Regions from separate parts of the Paenibacillus sp. Y916 genome, predicted to be linked through region 3. Evidence: predicted binding sites of a transcription regulator. Region 3 holds the regulator's gene; each other region holds the start of a gene.
The links. Region 3 encodes CtsR, which represses protease genes until heat stress. Its sites were predicted from a motif close to ATGGTCAATAAAGGTCAAACA; they were not measured.

Region 1: the regulator CtsR is predicted to act here: its motif matches at 1,707-1,727, upstream of clpP (ATP-dependent Clp endopeptidase proteolytic subunit ClpP).
Region 2: the regulator CtsR is predicted to act here: its motif matches at 3,131-3,151, upstream of clpP (ATP-dependent Clp endopeptidase proteolytic subunit ClpP).

The regions. Positions count from the first base shown of each region.
Region 1 is NZ_JBXCJA010000004.1:47,333-55,101, forward strand. Features, by position in the region: gene clpX (ATP-dependent protease ATP-binding subunit ClpX) at 1-904, opposite strand, end outside; gene clpP (ATP-dependent Clp endopeptidase proteolytic subunit ClpP) at 916-1,506, opposite strand; gene tig (trigger factor) at 1,775-3,106, opposite strand; gene AC1TO9_RS10895 (hypothetical protein) at 3,323-4,192, opposite strand; tRNA gene AC1TO9_RS10900 (tRNA-Arg) at 4,428-4,501, shown strand; gene AC1TO9_RS10905 (sporulation protein Cse60) at 4,658-4,846, opposite strand; gene AC1TO9_RS10910 (GreA/GreB family elongation factor) at 4,906-5,355, opposite strand; tRNA gene AC1TO9_RS10915 (tRNA-Arg) at 5,821-5,894, opposite strand; gene AC1TO9_RS10920 (hypothetical protein) at 5,980-6,111, opposite strand; gene AC1TO9_RS10925 (XTP/dITP diphosphatase) at 6,455-7,078, opposite strand; gene rph (ribonuclease PH) at 7,080-7,769, opposite strand, start outside.
Region 2 is NZ_JBXCJA010000007.1:190,187-197,955, forward strand. Features, by position in the region: gene AC1TO9_RS16240 (phosphoglycerate kinase) at 1-456, opposite strand, end outside; gene gap (type I glyceraldehyde-3-phosphate dehydrogenase) at 590-1,600, opposite strand; gene AC1TO9_RS16250 (sugar-binding transcriptional regulator) at 1,708-2,754, opposite strand; tRNA gene AC1TO9_RS16255 (tRNA-Arg) at 2,981-3,055, shown strand; gene clpP (ATP-dependent Clp endopeptidase proteolytic subunit ClpP) at 3,240-3,830, shown strand; gene AC1TO9_RS16265 (PdaC/SigV domain-containing protein) at 3,893-4,975, opposite strand; gene AC1TO9_RS16270 (GIY-YIG nuclease family protein) at 5,120-5,527, opposite strand; gene AC1TO9_RS16275 (DUF2087 domain-containing protein) at 5,551-6,327, opposite strand; gene AC1TO9_RS16280 (polyamine ABC transporter substrate-binding protein) at 6,819-7,769, opposite strand, start outside.
Region 3 is NZ_JBXCJA010000019.1:54,699-62,467, reverse strand. Features, by position in the region: gene AC1TO9_RS24100 (hypothetical protein) at 52-240, opposite strand; gene AC1TO9_RS24095 (CtsR family transcriptional regulator) at 689-1,150, shown strand; gene mcsA (protein-arginine kinase activator protein McsA) at 1,178-1,702, shown strand; gene mcsB (protein-arginine kinase McsB) at 1,730-2,803, shown strand; gene clpC (ATP-dependent protease ATP-binding subunit ClpC) at 2,837-5,302, shown strand; gene AC1TO9_RS24075 (hypothetical protein) at 5,505-5,753, shown strand; gene radA (DNA repair protein RadA) at 6,470-7,769, shown strand, end outside.

The DNA of each region.
Region 1 (7,769 bases), on a different contig from region 3:
GCCCTACAAATTCAGGTATTAGACCAAATTTCAACAGATCCTCTGGTAGAACCATAGATAGATACTCACCAGGATTCAGATCTTTCTGAGCTTCTCCACCGCCGTTAAATCCGATTACCTTCTTACCGATACGACGTTTGATTAATTGCTCCAACCCGTCGAAAGCACCACCGCAGATAAACAATACATTTGTAGTATCAATCTGAATGAATTCTTGATGAGGATGTTTACGTCCCCCTTGAGGCGGAACAGATGCAACAGTTCCCTCAAGAATTTTAAGAAGGGCTTGCTGCACCCCTTCACCCGATACATCGCGTGTAATCGATGGATTCTCCGACTTGCGAGCCACTTTATCGATCTCATCAATATAGATGATGCCACGTTCCGCTTTCTCCACGTCATAATCAGCTGCTTGTATAAGCTTCAATAGAATATTCTCAACATCCTCACCCACATAGCCAGCCTCAGTTAATGATGTCGCATCTGCAATTGCAAAAGGTACGTTAAGAATTTTGGCCATCGTTTGAGCTAGCAATGTCTTACCTGATCCAGTAGGACCCAACAAGAGGATATTACTCTTAGATAACTCTACGTCATCAATCTTACTTTGTGTATTAATTCGTTTGTAATGGTTATAGACCGCAACAGACAATGATTTCTTAGCTTGATTCTGCCCAATAATATATTGATCGAGAATATCGCAAATATCTTTAGGCTTCGGGATATCTTTCAAATCCACTTCTTCCTCATGCCCTAGCTCTTCCTCTACAATCTCAGTACACAACTCGATGCACTCATCACATATATAAACGCCAGGACCTGCAACTAATTTACGCACCTGTTCCTGAGTTTTACCACAGAAAGAACATTTAAGTTGCCCTTTCTCATCATTAAACTTAAACATATTACCACCCCTTAAGATTTGTTCGGTGAAGATAGTACTTTGTCAATAAGTCCATAAGACACTGCTTCTTCAGCGCTCATGAAGAAATCACGATCCGTATCCATCTCGATTTTGTCAAGAGGTTGACCGGTTCGTTCTACATATATTTGATTAAGCTTTTCTCTTGTCTTCAAGATCCAATCCGCATGAATCCGTATATCTGATGCCTGCCCTGAAATACCTCCCAAAGGCTGATGAATCATCACTTCGCTATTACTCAGCGCAAATCTCTTACCTTTCGCTCCCGCGGTCAATAGCAAAGATCCCATACTTGCCGCCATACCCACGCAAATCGTAGATACATCTGGCTTTATGAATTGCATTGTATCATATATCCCCATTCCCGCTGTGACAGAACCACCTGGTGAGTTAATATATAGACTAATATCCTTCTCTGGGTCCTCAGCAGTTAGAAATAACAGCTGTGCTATGACAAGATTGGCAACATCATCGTCAATGGCAGTACTCAGAAAAATAATGCGATCCTTAAGCAATCTGGAGTAAATATCAGAAGAACGTTCTCCACGACTGGTTTGTTCAACAACCATAGGTACGAGACTCATTTGACCAACCTCTTTTCCTTTTAAAAATACAATTTCATATCTCATCAATATTTTAACATGTTAGAAGCGCGATGTCATTTTTTCAACATACGCAATAAGTATGCAACATAATCCCTTTAAATAAGTATGTATCAAGCAAACACGGCTATACCGTCCTTTTTTTTAAAACAAACCCAATTTTCACATGTATTATCCATTTTTTGGTCAGTTTAGGTAAAAATGAGGCGCGTCAAAAAAACGCACCTCATCAACCACTATAATAATTTTCTTATTTGTCTTCTTCTGGAGTTTCATCTTCAACTTCTACAGGAGCAACTTCCTTACTGTTAGACAGTAGGAAATCAACTGTTTTGCGTAGAGAAATCTCTTCACGTAGACTGTTCAATGATCCATTAGCTTCTAGAACACTACGTAGTTCTTCAGGAGAGCGCTTGTATGATTCAGACAATGTAGCCAATTCACTCGTAACGTCTTCTTCGGTAACTTCAATCTTCTCATCCTTAGCAACTTGCTCAAGTACGAGATTGTTACGAACACGTTTCTCTGCATCAACTTTCATTTGCTCTTGAAGATCAGACTTAGTCTGACCTGAGAAGCTTAAGAACATCTCAAGATCCATACCTTGTGAACGAAGACGATTATCGAAATCAGTCATCATATTCTGAACTTCACTTGAAATCATCGATTGTGGAATATCAACTTCTGCTAATTCAGCAACTTTATCCACTACAAGACCTTCACGAACACCTTTCGCTTCTTGGTCTTTACGTGATTCTAGTTGTGTCTTCAAGTCTACCTTGTACTCATCCAATGTTTCGAATTCACTTACATCTTTAGCGAATTCATCGTCCAATTCAGGAAGTTGTTTGCGCTTGATTTCGTGAACTTTCACTTTGAAGACAGCTAGCTTACCAGCTAATTCTTCTACTTGGTAAGTTTCAGGGAATGTTACTTCAACGTCTTTCTGATCGCCAGTAGCCAATCCTATAACTTGTTCTTCAAAGCCTGGAATGAACGAACCGCTTCCCAGTTCCAAAGAATGACGCTCAGCTTGTCCACCTTCAAAAGGAACACCGTCAACGGAACCATCAAAATCAATGATTGTGATGTCACCATTCTCAGCAGTACCCTCTTCAATAATAACTAGCTCTGCATGACGTCCTTGTAAGCGAACTAATTCTTCGTTCAGTTCATCTTCAGTAACTTCAACTTTTTGTGTTGGTACTTCTACGCCTTTGTATTGACCTAAAGTTACTTCTGGTTTAACAGTAACTTTAGCTTTGAACTTAAATACTTCACCTTTAGCAAATTGATCAATATCAATTTCTGGGCGATCTACCGGGAAGATATCCGTTTCGTCTACCGCTTGTGTGTACACTTCTGGAAGCAAAATATCAATAGCATCTTGATACAAGCTTTCTACTCCATAACGTGCTTCAAAGACAGAACGCGGTACTTTTCCTTTACGGAATCCAGGTACATTAGCTTTCTTAGATACTTTCATAAAAGCTTTATCAAGCGCCTCAGCTACACGCTCTGTTTCTACTTCAACTTCAAGAACCCCAAGGTTCTTCTCTATTTTTTCCCAAGTTGCTTTCATTTTATGCCTTCCCCTCCAAAATAATTCTCATGGTTTATTTATAGAAAATAAGAAAGTATAAGTTCCACTCTATACTTAATCCTTATATTTCACGCACAGAACAACCATTATAGTATAAACAACATTGTACCTTTTTTCAAGGGTAGGTTCAACCTAGAATCCTAAATTAATTATTATATTAAAAGTAAATGTTCAAAAAGGCGTCATAACAGTTTATTATGCTTCACCTTCTGTAACAAACTGTTTCATCACTCGGTAGGCTTGTTCGAATCGAAAACGGAAGTTCTCTGTAATCCCGTATATTGCCCGAGTCTCCTCTTCATTGCGGTTTCCTGTTAGACTTTCAGATACCGTCTGATGGAGCGCTGCCGCCCATATATCCATTACCAAATCTTCTTCTGTTAACATGGATAGATAAGCATTTGTTCCATATACCGCCTTAATAAATTGTGACCATAACTCTTGAGCGAAATAAAACAAGGTCGGCTCTTGAACTTCAGTGTACTGAGCAACCCGATCTACAATTTGCTGAACAACTAGCGGAAATTCGCTATCTTTTGTCGGAATACTCTCAATATCAACTTCAACCTGTTCTTGTCCCCTCATAAAAGTAATACTTCCTTGCATACCACGCTGATGTAATGTCTGTAGAACTCGATATTGAAGCAGTGGATGAATGTCATGGCTCTGCAACCAATTAACCAACTCCTGATTAATGGCGTCGCCATTCAAGTAGGAGAGTTGTTCCAATGCGAGCATCGTCTGTTCAGACAAGACTTCATTCTTCACAATGCTTAGCAATTTATTAGCGTAATCAGCATCTTCAGCAAACTTCCACTCCGCATTACGCCGAGCTAGATCTTCCTCATCTAATTCAATTTCACCATCTATAGTTGCTTGTTCATTATCTACTCCAGAAATATATTGAGGAAAAGCAGTCTCTAACCATTCAAGTAAAGCCTGCCATTCATCAACATATCTCTCTTCTTGCCCCTGGCATTGAAGTAGAAAGCGAAGTAAATCCATCGCCTCACCATAGCGTTCACTTTCCAACATAAGCGTAAGTTGTATTTGGTAATAATCCAATGTTTTTGGAAAAAGAATCAGATTATCTTTCGCAGAGGAAATGATGTCGTTAATAAGTGCCCCTCCTCTCTTTGCTTAAACTCTGTTAATTGTACAGGTTGTTCAAAAAGTCATCTTTTAAACTCACATTTGTAGATTATATCATACCCTCTTTAAAATCAAAAAAAAATTCAACACAATTAGTGCTTGATATTCTATCGCATCCATGATATATTATTCATTGTTGATTTTTCGAGTCTCAGTAGCTCAGCTGGATAGAGCAACGCCCTTCTAAGGCGTCGGTCGGGGGTTCGAATCCCTCCTGGGACATATTATAAAAAAGCCCTCCTTTTTGGAGGGCTTTTTTTTGTGTTACAGACAGATACTAGCTATGGTAATTGCAACAATCGAAATGTGGGATACCACTTTAGAGTAAATGTATAAAGAATCCTTAAGAAAACGTATACAATACTATTTGCTTTTACGCTATTCTGCTGTCTTATAGACGACTAAGATCGTGCTTCTTTGACGTTCCGTTTTGGATACACTGGATTTCACTACCGATCCATAACGTATATTAATCACTTGTTCCTCTTTTAATCCAGCTAAAAACTGATTCGCCTTATTCTCTGCATAGGAATTATCTGAATCTACGAACTCTTTAACCTGTATCATATAAGCCCTCCTAAATTCATCAATTACTTTACTACTCATTCATCATGCAACATTCCTTATTATTTGTCTATATTACCGTAATTCATATATTTAACTTCTTGTATCTTCACTCCAATATGACCTGAAGGTACGATAATTTCATACGTTTTATTTATTTCAGTCATTAATAGTTGCAATCCCATCGGAGATAGAAATGAAATCCAGTTCTTACTTGGATCTACTTGATGAGGGAACACAATGATGTACTTCTCCTCATAACCATCATCCTCATAACGAAGGGTCACCTCGCTACCAATAAGAACCATAGAATTTAATGAGCCTTCTTTTCGTTCAGAAATGATCTTTTCAAGCGATGTCGTATATATAGAAAGAATTTGATCGATCCTTTTCTGCTCTTTAGAATCATCTGGTATATATTGCATCAAGAAGAACTTCTTCTCTTCATCAAAGAAAACCAGCTGGTTTACCAACTGTGTATTGGAGTTTTGGAGGATCGTACTATGGTTCATAGTAGATTTCACCTCCTGTTTGAAGATTTTCCCTTTCAAATTCGACGTAAAATAGTACCATTATTTATCCCTCCATAAAAATATAGACCTCGTGTAGGAGGCCTTTATGCTATCTTATCAAATATTCACTATTTTTCCAATGAGAAATAATAATAATTGTGGATAAACTTAAAGGTAATTCTCGTCGCGCACTGATCAAAGAATCGGAAGAAGAATGACTAAACAAACAGGACCCGGATCTATTTCATGTTCTCCACCTATAAATGGATGAAAATTGGTTGCATAGTCTTTGAAACCACGGGCTCACTCTAACCATAAAATAACATACCTCCTATTGTTTGATAAGAGCATTCTATAGTTAACGGAGATATTCTGATTGTACAGATGCCCATTTTGAATCAAAAGATAGGGTTCTCACTCCCTAGAACGCAAAAAAACTCTCCATAATGGAGAGTTTTCTGTATACGTCCCAGGAGGGATTCGAACCCCCGACCGACGCCTTAGAAGGGCGTTGCTCTATCCAGCTGAGCTACTAAGACATGATCATATAACATTGCTCCTGATGAAAAGGGTGCGTTGTTTATTATACCGCACCCTCACAATTAATCAATAGCTAATTTTAAATTACTTATTTCCACGACGCCAGTTTACTTTATCTTGAACGTGTTGTGCATGATTCTTGGACATGACATCCTCAGCAAATTCATTATTATGGGCATACTTGTTGCCTTTATTTTTCTTATATTTATCCGCCACTACGATCACCTCCTGGTATTAGTATGGTTACACTAGTGAGCGGATATAAGTATTATTTTTTGGTTATTATCCATCGTATGAATGAAGAAACGCGCTTACCCCAGACTCCCTCATCTGCATACGGGTCTCCTCTGAGCAAAGCTCATATATCATTCTATAGACATCGTCTAATGCATTCTGATACGCTAAATTTACTACTCGTTCTGGCGTATTATGCTCTCTTTCGGCATATATCTGTATGACTTTGAAAAAAGAAGGCCGCCCAAGGGCAGCCTTCTTATCAATTAATGAATAATCAAGCCATATCGTATTCCTCAGCTTGATTATTCTCCTGTAATAACATTCATTTCTGCAAGCGATCGATTAACTCTCGCAAAGCAATCCCACGATGACTTATGGATTGTTTCTCCTCTAATGAGAGCTCAGCCATCGTCTTCTCATACTGAGGAACATAAAAGAGCGGATCATAACCGAATCCACCGGTACCCGCTACATCTGAAGTGATCCAGCCTGCCACAGATCCAAAAGTCTCCATATGTTCTTCTGAAGAGGGGTTATATAACACCAATGAACAGTTAAAGCTTGCTGGACTTAACAATGTCTGTTCTGTATCTTCACCTTGTTTCAATTGCTCAAGCTCTTGCAATAGCTTCTCGTTGTTCTCCTGATCCGTTGCATTCTTACCCGCATAACGTGCAGAATATACGCCTGGACGTCCATCCAATGCCTCTACGCATAATCCTGAATCATCAGCAAGAACAGGCAAACCAAGCGCGTCCCCAACCATTTTAGCCTTTTTGAGAGCATTCTCTACAAAAGTATGTCCGTCTTCAATCACTTCCGGAAGGTTAGGATAGTCAAACATGCTTTTCACTTGTTTACCTAGTAGCGCAAAAGCATGCTCAAATTCTCTAACTTTCCCTTTATTCTTAGTGGCAACAATGACAATGTCTTGATCTAGCTTCATGTTAGACACCTTTTCCAGTTAATCCAGTTCCGATCATAAGAGCAATTGGACCTAATGTTTCCTGCTGACGCGTAATAATATCTTTGATTCCCTGTTCACCAAGCTGAAGCATTTCATCCAACTCTTGACGTGAGAAGGGGCTTTCTTCACCCGTTCCTTGTAGTTCCACAAACTGCCCCTTTCCCGTCATGACCAAATTCATATCTACTTTAGCCTTGGAATCTTCTTCATAATTTAGATCCAATAGTGTTTGATCTCCTACAACGCCTACACTAACAGAAGCTAAATAATCGGTAATCGGGAATACAGGCAGTCGATGCTGTTGAGATATCTTATTTACTGCTATACAAAGAGCTACAAATGAGCCTGTAATTGAGGTTGTTCTTGTCCCTCCATCAGCTTGAATCACATCGCAATCCAATGTGATTGTACGTTCACCCAAAGCATGTAAATTCACTACAGAACGAAGTGCTCTACCGATTAACCGTTGAATTTCCATCGTCCGGCCCGTTAGCTTGCCACGATTCGCTTCACGATGATTTCGGGTATGCGTCGCTCGTGGTAACATAGAATACTCTGCCGTTACCCAGCCCTTTCCTTGCCCTTTTAAGAATGGAGGTACTTTCTCATCCACAGTTGCTGTGCAGAGTATTTTGGTATCTCCCATTTCTATATACACAGAGCCTTCCGC
Region 2 (7,769 bases), on a different contig from region 3:
AGCACGATGAGCTGCACCAAAAGCATCATTTACGAATAGATCCGCAAGTTCAGCGAATTGCTTCGCAAGTTCAGCATCATTCTTCTCTTCGCCAGGATAGAACCGTACGTTCTCAAGTAACAATACATCACCATTAGCCATATCAGCAATTTGGGATTTAACAGCTTCGCCTACAGATTCATTGGCTTTAGCTACCTTCTTACCAAGTAATTCTGAAAGACGCTCAGCAGCAGGTGTTAAACGTAAAGATTCCACCACTTGACCATTCGGACGTCCCATGTGACTTGCTAGAATAACCTTTGCTCCGCGTTCCACCAAGTAATTAATAGTTGGTAGCGTTTCACGAATACGTGTATCATCAGTAATTTTACCATCTTCGAGCGGTACATTGAAATCGACACGAACAAAGACCCGTAATCCGTCTACTTGCACATCACTTATACTCTTCTTATTCATCTCTGCGTTCCTCCACACCCATAGATTTTAATACTCTGCAAATCCAAGGAATAACATCTCTATAATTTTACAAAGAGCGGAAACATTGAACACCTGTTTCCGCTCTTTAAATGTTTATGAATTCTAGCTAATATTACTTAGCCAATTTAGCGAAATATTCCAACGTGCGAATAAGTTGTGCTGCGTAGGACATTTCATTGTCATACCAAGCTACTGTTTTAACCAATTGTTGGTCGCCAACAGTTAATACTTTTGTTTGAGTTGCGTCAAACAATGATCCAAATGTAATACCATTAATGTCAGATGACACGATTTCGTCTTCTGTGTATCCGAAAGAATCTGCATCAGAAGCTGCTTTCATAGCTGCGTTAACTTCATCAACAGTTACCTTTTTGTCAAGAACAGTGATCAATTCAGTCAATGAACCTGTTGCAACTGGAACACGTTGAGCTGCACCGTCCAATTTACCTTTAAGTTCAGGAATAACTAGGCCGATTGCTTTAGCAGCACCGGTAGTGTTAGGGATGATGTTCTCAGCTGCTGCACGAGCACGACGGAAATCTCCTTTAGAGTGTGGAGCATCCAAAGTGTTTTGGTCGCCAGTGTACGCATGAATTGTAGTCATCAAACCTGAAACAATTCCGAATTGATCTTGTAACGTTTTAGCCATTGGTGCAAGGCAGTTCGTTGTGCAAGAAGCACCAGAAATAACTGTTTCAGTACCATCAAGAGTTTCATGGTTTACGTTGTAAACGATCGTCTTCACATCGCCTGTTGCTGGAGCAGAGATAACGACTTTTTTAGCGCCGCCTTTCAAATGCTTCTCAGCTGCTTCTTGAGATACGAAGAATCCTGTACATTCTAGAACGATGTCTACACCAAGCTCGCCCCAAGGCAATTCTTCAGGGTTACGGTTAGCAAGAACCTTAACTTCTTTACCATTTACTTTGAAGAATCCGTCATGAACTTCAACGTCTCCGTCAAAACGTCCTTGTGTTGTATCATATTTTAACAAATGAGCTAACATTTTCGCGTCTGTCAAGTCATTAATAGCAACTACTTCGATTCCTTCCACAGCTTGAATACGGCGGAATGCAAGGCGACCAATACGTCCAAATCCATTAATACCAACTTTTACAGTCATTGATTAGTTCCTCCCAAAGTTTCGTTTTATTTATTCAAAAAAGGCTGTTACACCTTTCATGACAACAAGGTCATCAGATTTCGCAAGATGCTAATCGTTTTTCTTAATTAGTTAAGAGGATATTCTTCCATTTCCCTCTCAATCTCTAATGCGGCCGCCTCATCCGTGACCAATATATCTTCCTGACCGAATCGGAGAACAGCATGTATCGCACTAGCCTTACTCTTTCCACCTGCAATCCCTATCACAATTTCAGTATTCATAATATCTTCCAGCCGAAGACCCAAGGTCATCATTCTGTGAACCATAGCACCATGCTCGTTGAAATAATAACCGAATGACTCTGCAATCGCGCCTTCATCTTGGATGCCCTGAATAGTCGCAAGGTCCAATCTTCTACGGCGTGTCATTTCCAGCGCATTACCGATGCCGTGCACTATAATTCGCGACTGTCTGATCGTCTGAACAATTTCCTGAATATTAAGATCTTGGACTAGCGATTGATAGGCATCATCACTAAGTAGATCTGGTATATGTAACAGCCTATATTGGGCTCCTACACTCTTAGCCATCGTGGAAGCTATAGTATTCGCTTGAAATTCCACGCTCTCCCCTAAGCCCCCACGAGCGGGTACAAACCAGGTCCCCTTCAAATTAACAGACGAAGGTTGTGTTAGTTGTTCAGCAACTGCAGCGAGTGTTGAACCTCCCGTTACAGCGATGATGTCTTCATTACCCATGACGCTCAACAGAGCCTTCGCTCCTGCACGTCCCAGTTCTTTCTTAGCGACCGGCGACGACTCACAATCACCAGGTACAATCACTACTTTACGCAGTCCATAGGCTAGGCGGATTTTATCTTCCAAATCTGTTAGTCCAAAAAGGTTCTTGGCGATGGGCTCAAGTGAATCCAGTAGTCTCCTACCCGAGTCACTAATCTTCATTCCCATACTTTCAATCTCAATGAGACCTTGAGATTTCAGAAGATCCGTTTCGGCACGCAACACGCGTTCCGTCATATGAAGTGACGCTGCTAGCGTTCTGCGACCGACAATATCAAGTAATAAAATTCGGTGAAGAATAGTGTACCTTGTCTTGAGAGTTTCCATGAGATCAGGCAGAAGCTGCTTTTGTATTTCTATTAAATTGCGCATGCTTTCCACTCCTGCATCGTTCTACATGGTCTTAAAATGTCCCGGGTAAACTTTTTAAGTCCCACTACTATTCTAACCAATATTCGCTTCTCTTGCAAGTATTCATTGTAGTATAATTTACTACTGCCGATTTTCTTATACATCATGATGTATGATGATTATAAATGTAACAATTCCTTGCTATTCTAACGTATATATCATATAATCATTTTTGCTATCTCTTTTTGCGCCCGTGGTCAAATGGATATGACGTAGGCCTCCGAAGCCTGAGATCGAGGTTCAATTCCTCGCGGGCGCGCCATTAATTATTATGATAGCTATATATAACTTTAACCAACTCAGATCAAAGCCAATCATGGCTCTTTTTTTTATCAATAGTTTGACTTTCCCTGACTTTATGATTTAAAATGTTTATCAAGTGGTAAATACGGCAATCGTATTTATAATGAACAACTAATTTAGTTAGTATAAGGGAGGCTTTCCACATGGGTTATATTCCTATGGTCGTTGAACAAAGTAGCCGCGGCGAACGCGCATATGACATCTATTCTAGACTTTTGAAGGATCGCATTATTTTCTTAGGTTCTGAAGTTAATGACATGGTTGCCAATTCCATTATTGCACAAATGCTATTTCTAGCTGCTGAAGATCCGGAGAAAGATATCTCCTTATATGTAAACAGCCCTGGTGGATCCATTACAGCCGGAATGGCGATATTCGATACAATGCAATATATTAAACCAGATGTATCTACAATCTGTGTAGGTATGGCCGCTTCTATGGGGGCATTCCTTTTGACTGCTGGCACGATCGGTAAGCGTTACGCGCTTCCAAATAGCGAGATCATGATTCACCAACCTCTAGGTGGTGCACAAGGTCAAGCATCAGACATTGAGATTCGCGCTCGTCGTATCCTCAAGCTCCGCGATAAGTTAAATCATATTTTAGCTGAACGTAGTGGACAGCCGCTGGAACGCATTGAGAAAGATACGGACCGCGACTACTTCATGAGTGCTTCAGATGCTCTCACATACGGTTTGATCGACAAAGTCTTAGAGAAACCATTAGCACTTTAATTAAAGACAAAAAGCCCTCACTTCCGTATATTACAGGAGTGAGGGCTTTTACAATAACAGAATTACTTAAACATTCTCGTACCTTCAGGTAGAATCTGATGAAAAGGAATGACGAACGTTGGAATGCCCGTAGCATAATCCGTATATTCATATTGTTGGAAGAACAATGCTATTCCCTCTGATTTCACAAAATAATTCACGTCACCAGTCAATCCTTTAAATTCACCAAAATAACCATCATTGTCTTGTAGTCCTTTGAGAACAAGCTTGTCCAATCTCTCATTATAATCAGGACTCTTTCCTTTTAATAGATCATTCAGTGATAGTATCTTTCCATCGTCTAACGAGAAGGTCAACCCTATACGAACTGTACCACCATGAGCCCCACCAATATAACCGTACTGATCTATGATAAGACTTAACACACCATTCTCATTGTATGACACGATATAGTTCTGAAAGAATTGATAGGTTTGCTCAACAGAACTATCTCTTTTAGAGGCCTGCTCTTTCGACGCTTCAACGAATTCATCCTTAAGGTTATCCAGCACCGTATTGATTGATTTCTCTACCTTGGCATCCGCAAGGTCACTAATGGTAGGATAGCGAACAATAAATAATGCATCCTTTGTCTTTGTTTCTAGCTTATTTGTTGTAACCGATAGGTCATTCTCTACCCTAGGAGTAATATTCAATGATTTAAGAGATGGATTCCACACCCCTTGATAGCCCAAATAATCACTTATTAATCGAAATGGAACATATAAATTACCTTTGATATTCTTTACCTCATATTCATTGACATAGAAGTTATTAATATTTGTATTTACTCGATTCTCAGCTAAATCCATGTTCAACTGTCTATACCCACTACCAATACTATATGTTCTCGTACCCGGATTATAATGTAATGACAGTCCCAGTTGATCCCGCAATGCAGTCACAGGGATGAGGGTGTTCCCGTTACTTATCACACCACGTTGAGAGAGTGTAGTACCTTTCCATTCTAAAATGACAGTTGGTTGTTCGACAGTATTCTTCGTATTTCCAACAGCAAAGACCGTTACTTGTCCTGTATAACCCACACTTGTCAATAGAACTCCTGCCACTATAGCTGCAGCGCCCCATCTCATAGCCTTATTCATCTCAAAATTCCCTCCACAATGATTCATATTCTTCGTACTTTTTGAGCTCGTATCCACAGTATATCGAAGTAATGAATCATTATGGTAACAGCGGGGTAACATCTACGTAACAACTGCGTAACACTATTGAATCGTCAACACATACTATACCTGTTCATGATAACCATTATCTCCGTATGGCTGTAGCTTATCCAACCATTTCAGTTCTAGCTTCCGTAACTCATCCCTATGTTGTCTGTTCGTTGGATGATTTACAGGTACGCTCACCGGAATCATCCCTATAAGGGACTCTCCCTCTTCAAGCTTCAATTGTTCCAATATTTCCATTTCAAACTGCTGTTCACCATAGGTATTCCATTCCTTCTGCAATGACACGCAAGCATGATTACCCATATTCAGTATGAATACATCCTTGTTAAATGCCCCATATAGATTCAGACTACTCCCAATCCATATCTTATTATTCACCAAGTTACGTATTTGGTAAACACCAATTTTGCGGGGCAGTTGTTGATATTCTGCCACGAGTTCCTTACGTCTTTGATGATTCATTATATACCCTTCTTTCTCTATCATTAGTCATTCCGTTTACTTTTCACCCAATATTTACTGCCATCTGGTTCTCGGTCCATAAACCCGTATTCAATTAAATACCGTCGCAATGTCACGTAATCATCTAAACGTTCCTTCAGAATGGCATTGACTTCCTTCTCTGAATAAGACTTTTGAACATCAAATAATTGAGTGAGTTGTCGCAAAATAACAATTTTACGTTTTTCCTTCTTCGGGAACTCCGTTAACGGCCCTTGTAGACCTTCCTTAAAATAGGTGTTTAAAATCTCCTCATTCTCCTGCACCGTGATGGAATGCCGCTCATCTAGCAATGAAGGTGAATCATGAATGTGAATATACCGGCTTTTGCTATGAGACTTCTCCTCGACAAGTTCCATAATGGACAGGAATGCCTTGGCCTGCTTCATCTTCTCACGTAAAGTAAAGCGATGATTGCGAATAGTAGAGGTACTACCTCCATCCAATTGTTTGACGATCTCTTGATCGCTTAGCCCCATCTGGAAGAAGTTCAAAAGTGTCCGCTGCAAATCCGTTAATCCGGTCCATTTCTTATCTAATCCTAATAAGAAATCTAACATCGACGTATGATCATTCGCAATATGCCGCCGAACATACTTCTCCGCCTCGTAGTACACCTCTTCTTCCTTATAAATAATGCCCTTCTCATAACGTTTACCGCAGATTAAACATACATAAGCTTCACACTCTTGTTCGAACATATAGCCTTGCTTGATTTCTTCCATACTTGCATTCCAGAACAGATCAGATAAATAGTCCATTATTGTAAACACCTTTCAGTTTCGTTTGCTATTTTATAGACATTATATAATATTGTTTAGTTTTTATCAAGTCATGAGCATTAATTGCAACACGATCACCAATAATCGCCTTCCACCTTCACCATTCACGCAAGTGCAATAAGTACATCTAAATTCAACCCAATCCATCTGAAGTTAACTTTAGTTGCATGGAGTACATCTAAATTACTGGAAATTCCACTTTTCAGCGTTATCGCCATTTTTAACTGTAGGTTGTACAACTAGTTCTCTCTTCCCCTACTTTTCCTGCTATTTAAGTGTGCTTTCTGCATCTATTCTAGCCTGACCTTAAAGGGCACAGCGGGAAGACCTCCACAAAACTTATAGAGGTTGTTCAAAAAGTCATCTTTTGAACTCGCACTTATAGTTTCTTATATTTAAAGAAAGAGTCCGTCCTAAACTAATTTTCTAGTTTAGGACGGACTCTTCAACTCACATATGCATTCAAAATATTATTCTCTTCCACTTTTCAGCTCGGACCAGTATCGATCGTAGACTTGTACATTTTCACCTACTTCACCCAGCCATTCCGTACGACTTAATTCATCTTCAGATAGGTTAATCATCGTGTTATTACGATAGGTCTCAGAATGGAATTCCATCGCCTTCGTATTCGGATCACTATAACCAATCGTTTCATAATTCTTCGCGCTCACTTGCGGATCTAACATATAGTTAATAAATTTCTCAGCCAACTCTTTATTCTTAGCCCCTAGTGGTATAGCGTAGTTATCAGAGAAAATCGTAGCACCTTCCTTAGGTACAACATAGGCGATATCCGGATTATCAGCTACGATAAAAGCTGCGTCTCCAGACCACACTGTGCTAATCCAACCTTCTTCTTGGATCATCTTCTGTTTGATAGTGTCCGTATCGAATGCTAGCACGCTTGGGAGCAAGCCCTTCAGATCATCTACTGCTGTTTTGATCTCTGTTGCATCTGTAGAACTGTTGGAATAACCATTCTTCTTGAGCGCCATTCCAATCACTTCACGATTATCGTCTAATAGTATCACTTTACCCTTATAAGCCGGATTCCATAGATCTTCCCAACTATCAATCGCTTCTTTAATATATTTCTTATTATATGCAATTCCAGTTACACCGGAAGTATAGACAATAGAATATTGATTCCCTGGATCAAATATTGGATCTTTGAACGTATCCGCAATATGAATGAAATTCGGGATATTGTTCTTATCCAACGGTTCGAGTAGATTATTCTTGACCATCGTATCTACCATGTAGTCAGAGGGTTGGATGAGATCATATCCCCCGCCTCCAGCCCTTATCTTAGCTAGTAGGTCCTCGTTATTTGCGTAAATATCATACGTGATACTCACATTGAATTCTTTCTCGAAATCGGCTAGTACGGATTCATCAAAATTGTCTGCCCAACTGTA
Region 3 (7,769 bases):
GCCTTTTATACAACTAATTATCTATTTACTTTTCTACAGCGGCTCAAGGCTTCATTTTTCTGCGCTTCGACCACTGCTACCCAATTCCTCAGCTACCCAACGACTGCACCTCAGCTCACAATCCATCAACTTGCCCCAACAACTGCACCTCAGCTCACAACCCATCAACTCGCCCCAACGACTGCACCTCAGCCCACAACCCATCAACTTGCCCCAACCACTAGACATCGTTCCCAACACTTCCCCAACTCACCATGCAGTTGCACATAGTACAGCTAAATTCAGCTAAATTGCTTCTGACGCCAATCTAGTTGCAAATCTACACTTAATTACTTGAAAATCGCCACTTATCCGCAAATCGCAACATTTAACTGTCCTTTCTGCAACTAAAACTCACATTAGCTACTTTTCCTTTAAACTAATAATTCTTCTTTTGTAGAGCATATTATCAAGCCAACTAAGGATTTGCCTGATCTTACTCGATAATCCCAGCTTGCAAGAATATTATTGCTTAGAGAGGTCCACACTAAAAATATGTAATACCCCTTGGCAAAACCAAAGAATATGATATAATATTAACAAAGTCAAAGAAAGTCAAAGTCAACCAACGAAGAGATGAGGAATAGAACTACATCTTGGGAAGTGGGTAACCACGAAAGAGTTGAGGTTGATAACTGGAGGATGAATGATGCGTAATATCTCTGATGTTATTGAGCAATATCTGAAGAATATTCTGCATGAAAGTCCCGAAGGAACAGTGGAAATTCAACGCAACGATCTGGCTGAGAAGTTTGTCTGTGTACCATCACAGATCAATTATGTCATCAGTACTCGCTTTACGTTAGAGAAGGGCTATCTTGTGGAGAGCAAGAGAGGCGGTGGAGGTTATATTCGGATTCAACGAATTGATCTTCCGCAACACTCTGAACTTCATACCCATCTAAGACAGACGATTGGTGAAGATATCGACCAGACGACAGCGGAAGGGCTGATCTATCAACTGGAGGGATCCTGTTTCCTAAGCAAACGCGAAGCTACTTTAATGCGTGCAGCGATCTCCAGGGAATGCCTCATGATCAAGCTACCTTACAGGGATGAGATACGTGCCAGAATGATGAAAGCGATGCTGATCTCTTTATTAGGTAAATGACCTACGAAGAAAGGGAGGTACATCGACATGCTTTGTCAAGAATGCGAAAACAAACCGGCCACACTTCATTTTACCAAGATTGTAAATGGAGAGAAAACGGAATTTCATGTGTGTGAATCATGTGCTCGTGAGAAGGGCGAGATGATTCCTGGGGTAACAGGAGGATTCTCGATTCATAGCTTATTGTCGGGATTCATTGACTTCGACGCAGCTAAGAAGATTCAATCCGGTACCTCGAAAGGCGCTCAAACGTTACGATGCGAAGAATGTGGCATGACGTACTCACAATTTAGTAAAGCTGGACGCTTTGGATGTAGTTCGTGTTATAAATATTTCAACGATCGTCTAGATCCCTTATTCAAAAGAGTTCACGGGAGTACTGCTCACGTGGGCAAAGTACCGATAAGGGGTGGCGTTCAAATACAAGTTAAACGACGGTTACAGGATCTGAAGTCTGAGCTGCAACAACAAATTATCCAAGAAGAATTTGAAGAGGCTGCAGCACTTCGTGATCAGATTAGAGAGCTTGAAAAGGGATTGTCAGAAGAGTAAAGTTCTTTTTAGAAGGAGGAATGCGTAATGCCAAATCTCCGATTCACCGAACAAGCGCTTAGTCAATGGATGCTCGGTGACGCAAACGATTCCGACATTGCGATAAGTAGTCGAGTTCGAGTGGCGCGCAACATACAGCATATTCCATTCCCCTTGCTTGCGACAAGTGAGCAATCGATGGTGGTGCGAGATACTCTAACAGACATGAAGAAATATGAACCATTAGAATCATTTGGTACATTCCATATGCTTTACTTAGATGACATTTCACCATTGGACAAAAAAGTTCTTGTGGAGAAGCATCTGATTAGTCCAAGTCTGGCTAACGAATCAGAACATGGTGCAGTTATTCTAAGTGAAGATGAATCCATTAGCATTATGATTAACGAAGAAGATCATTTGCGCATTCAATGTCTATATCCAGGATTCCAGGTACGTGATGCTTGGGAGAAGGCGACAGCCCTTGATGATATATTTGAGGCACATATTGATTATGCATTTGATGCCACACGCGGTTATCTAACAAGTTGTCCGACCAATGTAGGAACAGGACTTAGAGCTTCGGTGATGATGCATTTACCAGCACTGGTGATGACACAGCAGATCAATCGGATTTTGTCAGCGGTATCCCAAGTAGGCTTAACGGTAAGAGGAATCTATGGCGAGGGTAGTGAAGCTGTAGGTAATATATTTCAAATATCGAATCAGATTACACTGGGACAGACAGAGAATGAAATTATCGATAATCTACACAGTGTTGTGTTGCAAATTATTGAACATGAGCAGAATGCTCGTGAACGACTGCTCAATGAATCGAAGCTTCGAATGACGGATCGTGTACAACGATCATACGGAATTTTGTTATATGCAGAAATGTTAGACTCGAAAGAGGCTGCACAACGGCTATCTGATGTTCGTCTTGGTGTTGATTTGGGTATTATTAAGGGGCCATCCACCCCTGTAATGAATGAATTGAATGTTATGACCCAAGCGGGTTTTCTTCAAAAGACATTCGGGGAAGCCATTACTAATGAGGAACGTGACGTCTATCGTGCTAGGTTAATTCGGAAGAAGTTAGGTTCTCAAGATAATATACAATAAGAAGAATTTAAATTTCATGGAGGTGTAGGAGTTATGATGTTCGGGAGATTTACGGAACGTGCGCAAAAGGTGCTCGCATTGGCTCAAGAAGAAGCGGTTCGTTTAGGTCATAATAATATAGGTACAGAGCATATTTTGCTTGGTTTAATTCGTGAAGGAGATGGCATTGCTGCTAAGGCTTTAGTTGGGCTTGGTCTAGGACTCGAGAAGATTCAAGATGAAGTGGAGACACTGATTGGTCGAGGACAAGAACAGCCAACGAATATCGCCTATACTCCTCGCGCTAAGAAAGTGATTGAACTTTCAATGGACGAAGCTCGTAAGCTGGGACATACGTACGTTGGAACAGAACATATTTTGCTTGGTCTTATTCGTGAGGGTGAAGGTGTGGCTGCACGAGTACTTAACAATTTAGGGATCAGCCTGAATAAAGCGCGTCAACAAGTGTTGCAACTACTTGGCAGCAATGAAACGGTATCAAGCCATAGTGGAACACAAGCGAATGTGAATACACCAACGTTGGATGGCTTGGCACGGGATCTAACGGCATTTGCTAGAGAAGGTAATCTAGATCCAGTCATTGGTCGTAGTAAGGAAATTGAGAGAGTTATTCAGGTGCTTAGTCGCCGAACCAAGAATAATCCAGTATTGATCGGTGAACCTGGGGTAGGTAAAACAGCCATTGCTGAAGGACTTGCACAGAAAATTATTAATAATGAAATTCCTGAGACACTTCGTGATAAAAGGGTTATGACACTCGATATGGGATCTGTTGTAGCTGGAACTAAATACCGTGGTGAATTTGAAGATCGTCTTAAAAAGATTATGGATGAAGTTCGCCAAGCAGGTAATGTTATTCTTTTCATTGATGAATTGCATACGTTGATTGGTGCTGGTGGAGCGGAGGGTGCTATCGATGCATCTAATATTTTGAAGCCATCCCTTGCTCGTGGAGAATTACAATGTATTGGGGCTACAACCCTCGATGAATACCGTAAGTATATTGAAAAAGATGCAGCTTTAGAGCGTAGATTCCAGCCGATTGTAGTGGATCAACCATCACCGGAAGAAGCTGTTCAGATTCTATTCGGCTTGCGTGATCGTTATGAAGCACATCACCGTGTGAAGATTACGGATGAAGCAATTGTTGAAGCAGTTAAATTGTCGGATCGCTATATTCCAGACCGTTTCTTGCCAGATAAGGCCATTGATCTAATTGATGAAGCCGGTTCTAAAGTAAGATTGAATTCTTACACGATTCCACCGGATTTGAAAGAATTAGAAAGTCGACTTGAAGATGTTCGCAAGGAAAAAGATGCCTCTGTCCAAAGCCAAGAATTCGAAAAGGCAGCTGCTCTACGTGATACTGAACAAAAGATTCGTGAAGAGTTAGATATTACGAAGAATCAGTGGAAAGAGAAACAAGGAAGCACGGATTCTGAAGTGACACCAGACGATATCGCTCAAATTGTGGCAAGCTGGACTGGAATTCCGGTGAGTAAGCTGAAAGAAGAAGAGACAGCACGTCTTCTGAATATGGAATCGATTCTACATGAACGTCTAGTTGGACAAGAAGAAGCGGTCAAATCCGTAAGTAAAGCGGTACGACGTGCTCGAGCTGGACTTAAAGATCCTAAGCGTCCGATGGGTTCATTTGTATTCCTTGGACCAACAGGTGTAGGTAAGACAGAACTAGCGCGTGCGTTGGCCGAAGCATTATTCGGAGATGAGAATGCTATAGTACGGATTGATATGTCTGAGTATATGGAGAAACATTCGACGTCTCGTCTCGTTGGAGCGCCTCCAGGGTATGTAGGGTATGAAGAAGGTGGCCAATTAACGGAGAAGGTACGCCGCAAGCCATATTCTGTCGTACTGTTAGATGAGATTGAGAAGGCGCATCCTGATGTATTTAATATTCTACTACAAGTGCTAGAAGATGGTCGCTTGACCGATTCCAAAGGTCGTGTAGTTGACTTCCGCAACACACTTATTATCATGACTTCCAATGTAGGAGCAGAAGCGATCAGACGTAATTCAACGTTGGGCTTCACGGCTGTGCAAGATGGGGGAGCCGATTATGGCAACATGAAGGACAAAGTGATGGGTGAACTGAAGAAGACTTTCCGACCAGAATTCTTGAACCGGATTGATGAAATCATCGTATTCCACTCATTGGAACAGAAACATATTGCAGAGATTGTAACATTGATGTCTGAGGAACTTCGTAAACGATTGAAGGAACATGATGTGGATTTCATATTAACAGATGAAGCTAAAGCATTCTTGGCTAAAGAAGGATATGATCCAGCCTTTGGTGCACGACCACTTCGTCGGGCGATCCAAAAGCATATTGAAGATCGGTTATCTGAAGAACTACTAACAGGTAATATTAGCAAAGGAGATTCCCTTCTTATTGATAAAGGGGAAGACGGGTTGACAGTAACTAAGAACAGTCCATCGGATACTCCTGAAGCAGATAACAAAGAACAAGAATAACGTATTGGATCGGATATACCCGAGGTAGGTAACTAAGAACAATTAAGCCCATAGGACCCACCCGTGGTAGCGTTGTACTCTTGTAAATTGTGCGAAATGTAATAATGAAGTAGTACCCTCTTAATGATGGAGGGTACTACTTTTTTTACATTTTAATAGGCTCGATCGAGGGGAATGAGGGAAGTCGTAAGGTTGGTGGAGGGTGAGAGTAGGAGTAGAAGTAGAAGTAGAAGTAGAAGTAGAAGTAGAAGTAGAAGTAGAAGTAGAAGTAGAAGTAGAAGTAGAAGTAGGAGTGGAAGTGGAGTTTCGTAAGTGTTCTAACGGAAGTGACAGACCTTATTGTGTCTCAAACGTCACTTTTGGAAATCTAACGGAAGTGAGCGACCTTATTATGCGCTTTTCTCTGGATTATGGAAACTTATTCGCATATAGAGGCCTGTATTTCCGTTAAAATTCCAAATGGGCATCTATTCATAGAATAAGGTCTGTGAGTTCCGTTAAAACTTCGCCACTCCCCGATGCACTCAGCATCCGGGGCCTACCGCCGCAGTTGCAGAAGCTAAGTAGTCACAAACGTTGAATAGTCATCACCACCGCCATCATCATGCTCCCCGCCGCCACCGTCACCCCCACGCTCGCAACTGCAGAAAGTGCAGTTAATTCAAGTACAAAGGTATGGTAGAGGGAAATAGATGCAAAAAGTACAGTTGTTTCATACACAAAAGTGCGGTCGAGAGAAATAGTTGTTTAAACTACAGTTAAAAGTGGTGATAACGATGAAAAGTGATATTTTCCAGTAACTAGCTACCTTCAATGCAACTAAAGTTAGCTTTAATGGAATTTGGCCGAATTTAAGTGCACTTTATGCAACTGCAGCTATAACTGTAACTGCATTTCCAACCGCTTTTGCATCCGCAACTACAGGAGATTGGAGAAGCTGGAAAGTGGTTATAATGTGAAAAGTCCTCTGCCTCATCAGAGTGTATCTCAGTTTAATTAAGGATGATGTAAACTTTTCATCCCTTCTTTACGATAAATCATATATAGAAGGAATAAATGAGCGAGGATTTACCTTTAGTTCATTCCATCTTGGTGGTAAACTTAATAATAGCGTGAATTCGACATCATTAGCATAACTTACTGTGCTATTTAATTAAGGAGAGAACAATGGCTAAGCTTAAAATAAAGTTTAACTGTACCGAGTGCGGATATGAATCGCCGAAATGGTATGGGAAATGTCCAGGCTGTCAGGCCTGGAATTCAATGGTGGAGGAGACCGAAAGTGTCGTTAAGACACAAGGTATGAACTCTTCCCTTTTTCAGAGTAAAGAAAAGCCACTCCCCATCATAAGTATAGAAAGTAGCAAAGAAGGAAGAGTGGACACGGGGATTGCCGAACTAAATCGAGTACTAGGTGGAGGAATCGTTCCAGGTTCACTTGTCCTCGTTGGTGGTGACCCGGGTATTGGTAAATCAACATTGCTTCTCCAAACATCGCATTCTTTATCTATGTCAGGACTTCGGGTGCTCTATATTTCAGGTGAAGAATCCGTACAACAGACGAAGTTACGAGCTGATCGGCTCGGTGCGCTATCTGCCGAATTATACGTTCTATGTGAGACGAATATGGAAGCCATCGAAGAAGCTATCGAAAGCGTTAAACCTGATTTTCTAGTGATCGATTCGATTCAGACTGTTTATTTGCCTGAGGTAACAAGTGCTCCTGGAAGTGTATCTCAGGTTCGGGAATGTACTGCCCGATTTATGCGTGTCTCTAAAGGTCAAGGTATCGCAACCGTTCTAGTGGGTCATGTTACTAAAGAAGGAGCGATTGCAGGACCGAGAATGCTTGAACATATGGTGGATTGTGTGCTTTATTTTGAAGGAGAAAGACATCATACGTATCGCTTGCTTAGGGCGGTGAAGAACCGGTTCGGATCGACGAATGAAATTGGCATTTTTGAGATGAGTGAAAGCGGTCTTAATGAAGTGGAGAATCCATCGGAGCTATTCCTCTCAGAGAGACCTCTTGGAGTAGCGGGCTCAACAGTTGTTGCAAGTATGGAAGGTACAAGACCTGTCCTTGTTGAACTGCAAGCGCTAATTACTTCTACCAATTTCCCATCCCCACGTCGAATGTGTACTGGGATTGATCATCATAGAATGAGTCTTATTATTGCCGTTTTAGAGAAAAGAATGGGGATGTTCCTTCAGAATCAGGATGCGTATCTTAACGTTGCCGGAGGCGTGAAGCTTGATGAACCCGCGGTAGATTTAGCGATCGCAGTGAGTATTGCATCTAGTTTTCGAGACGCACCGACAAGGCCATATGATGTGTTCTTTGGTGAGGTTGGCTTGACGGGTGAAGTGAGGGGTGTATCTCGCGTAGAACAGCGTGTGAAGGAAGCAGAGAAATTAGGATTCAAAAGAGTTATTCTGCCCGAGAAGAGCTTGAAGGGATGGCGCC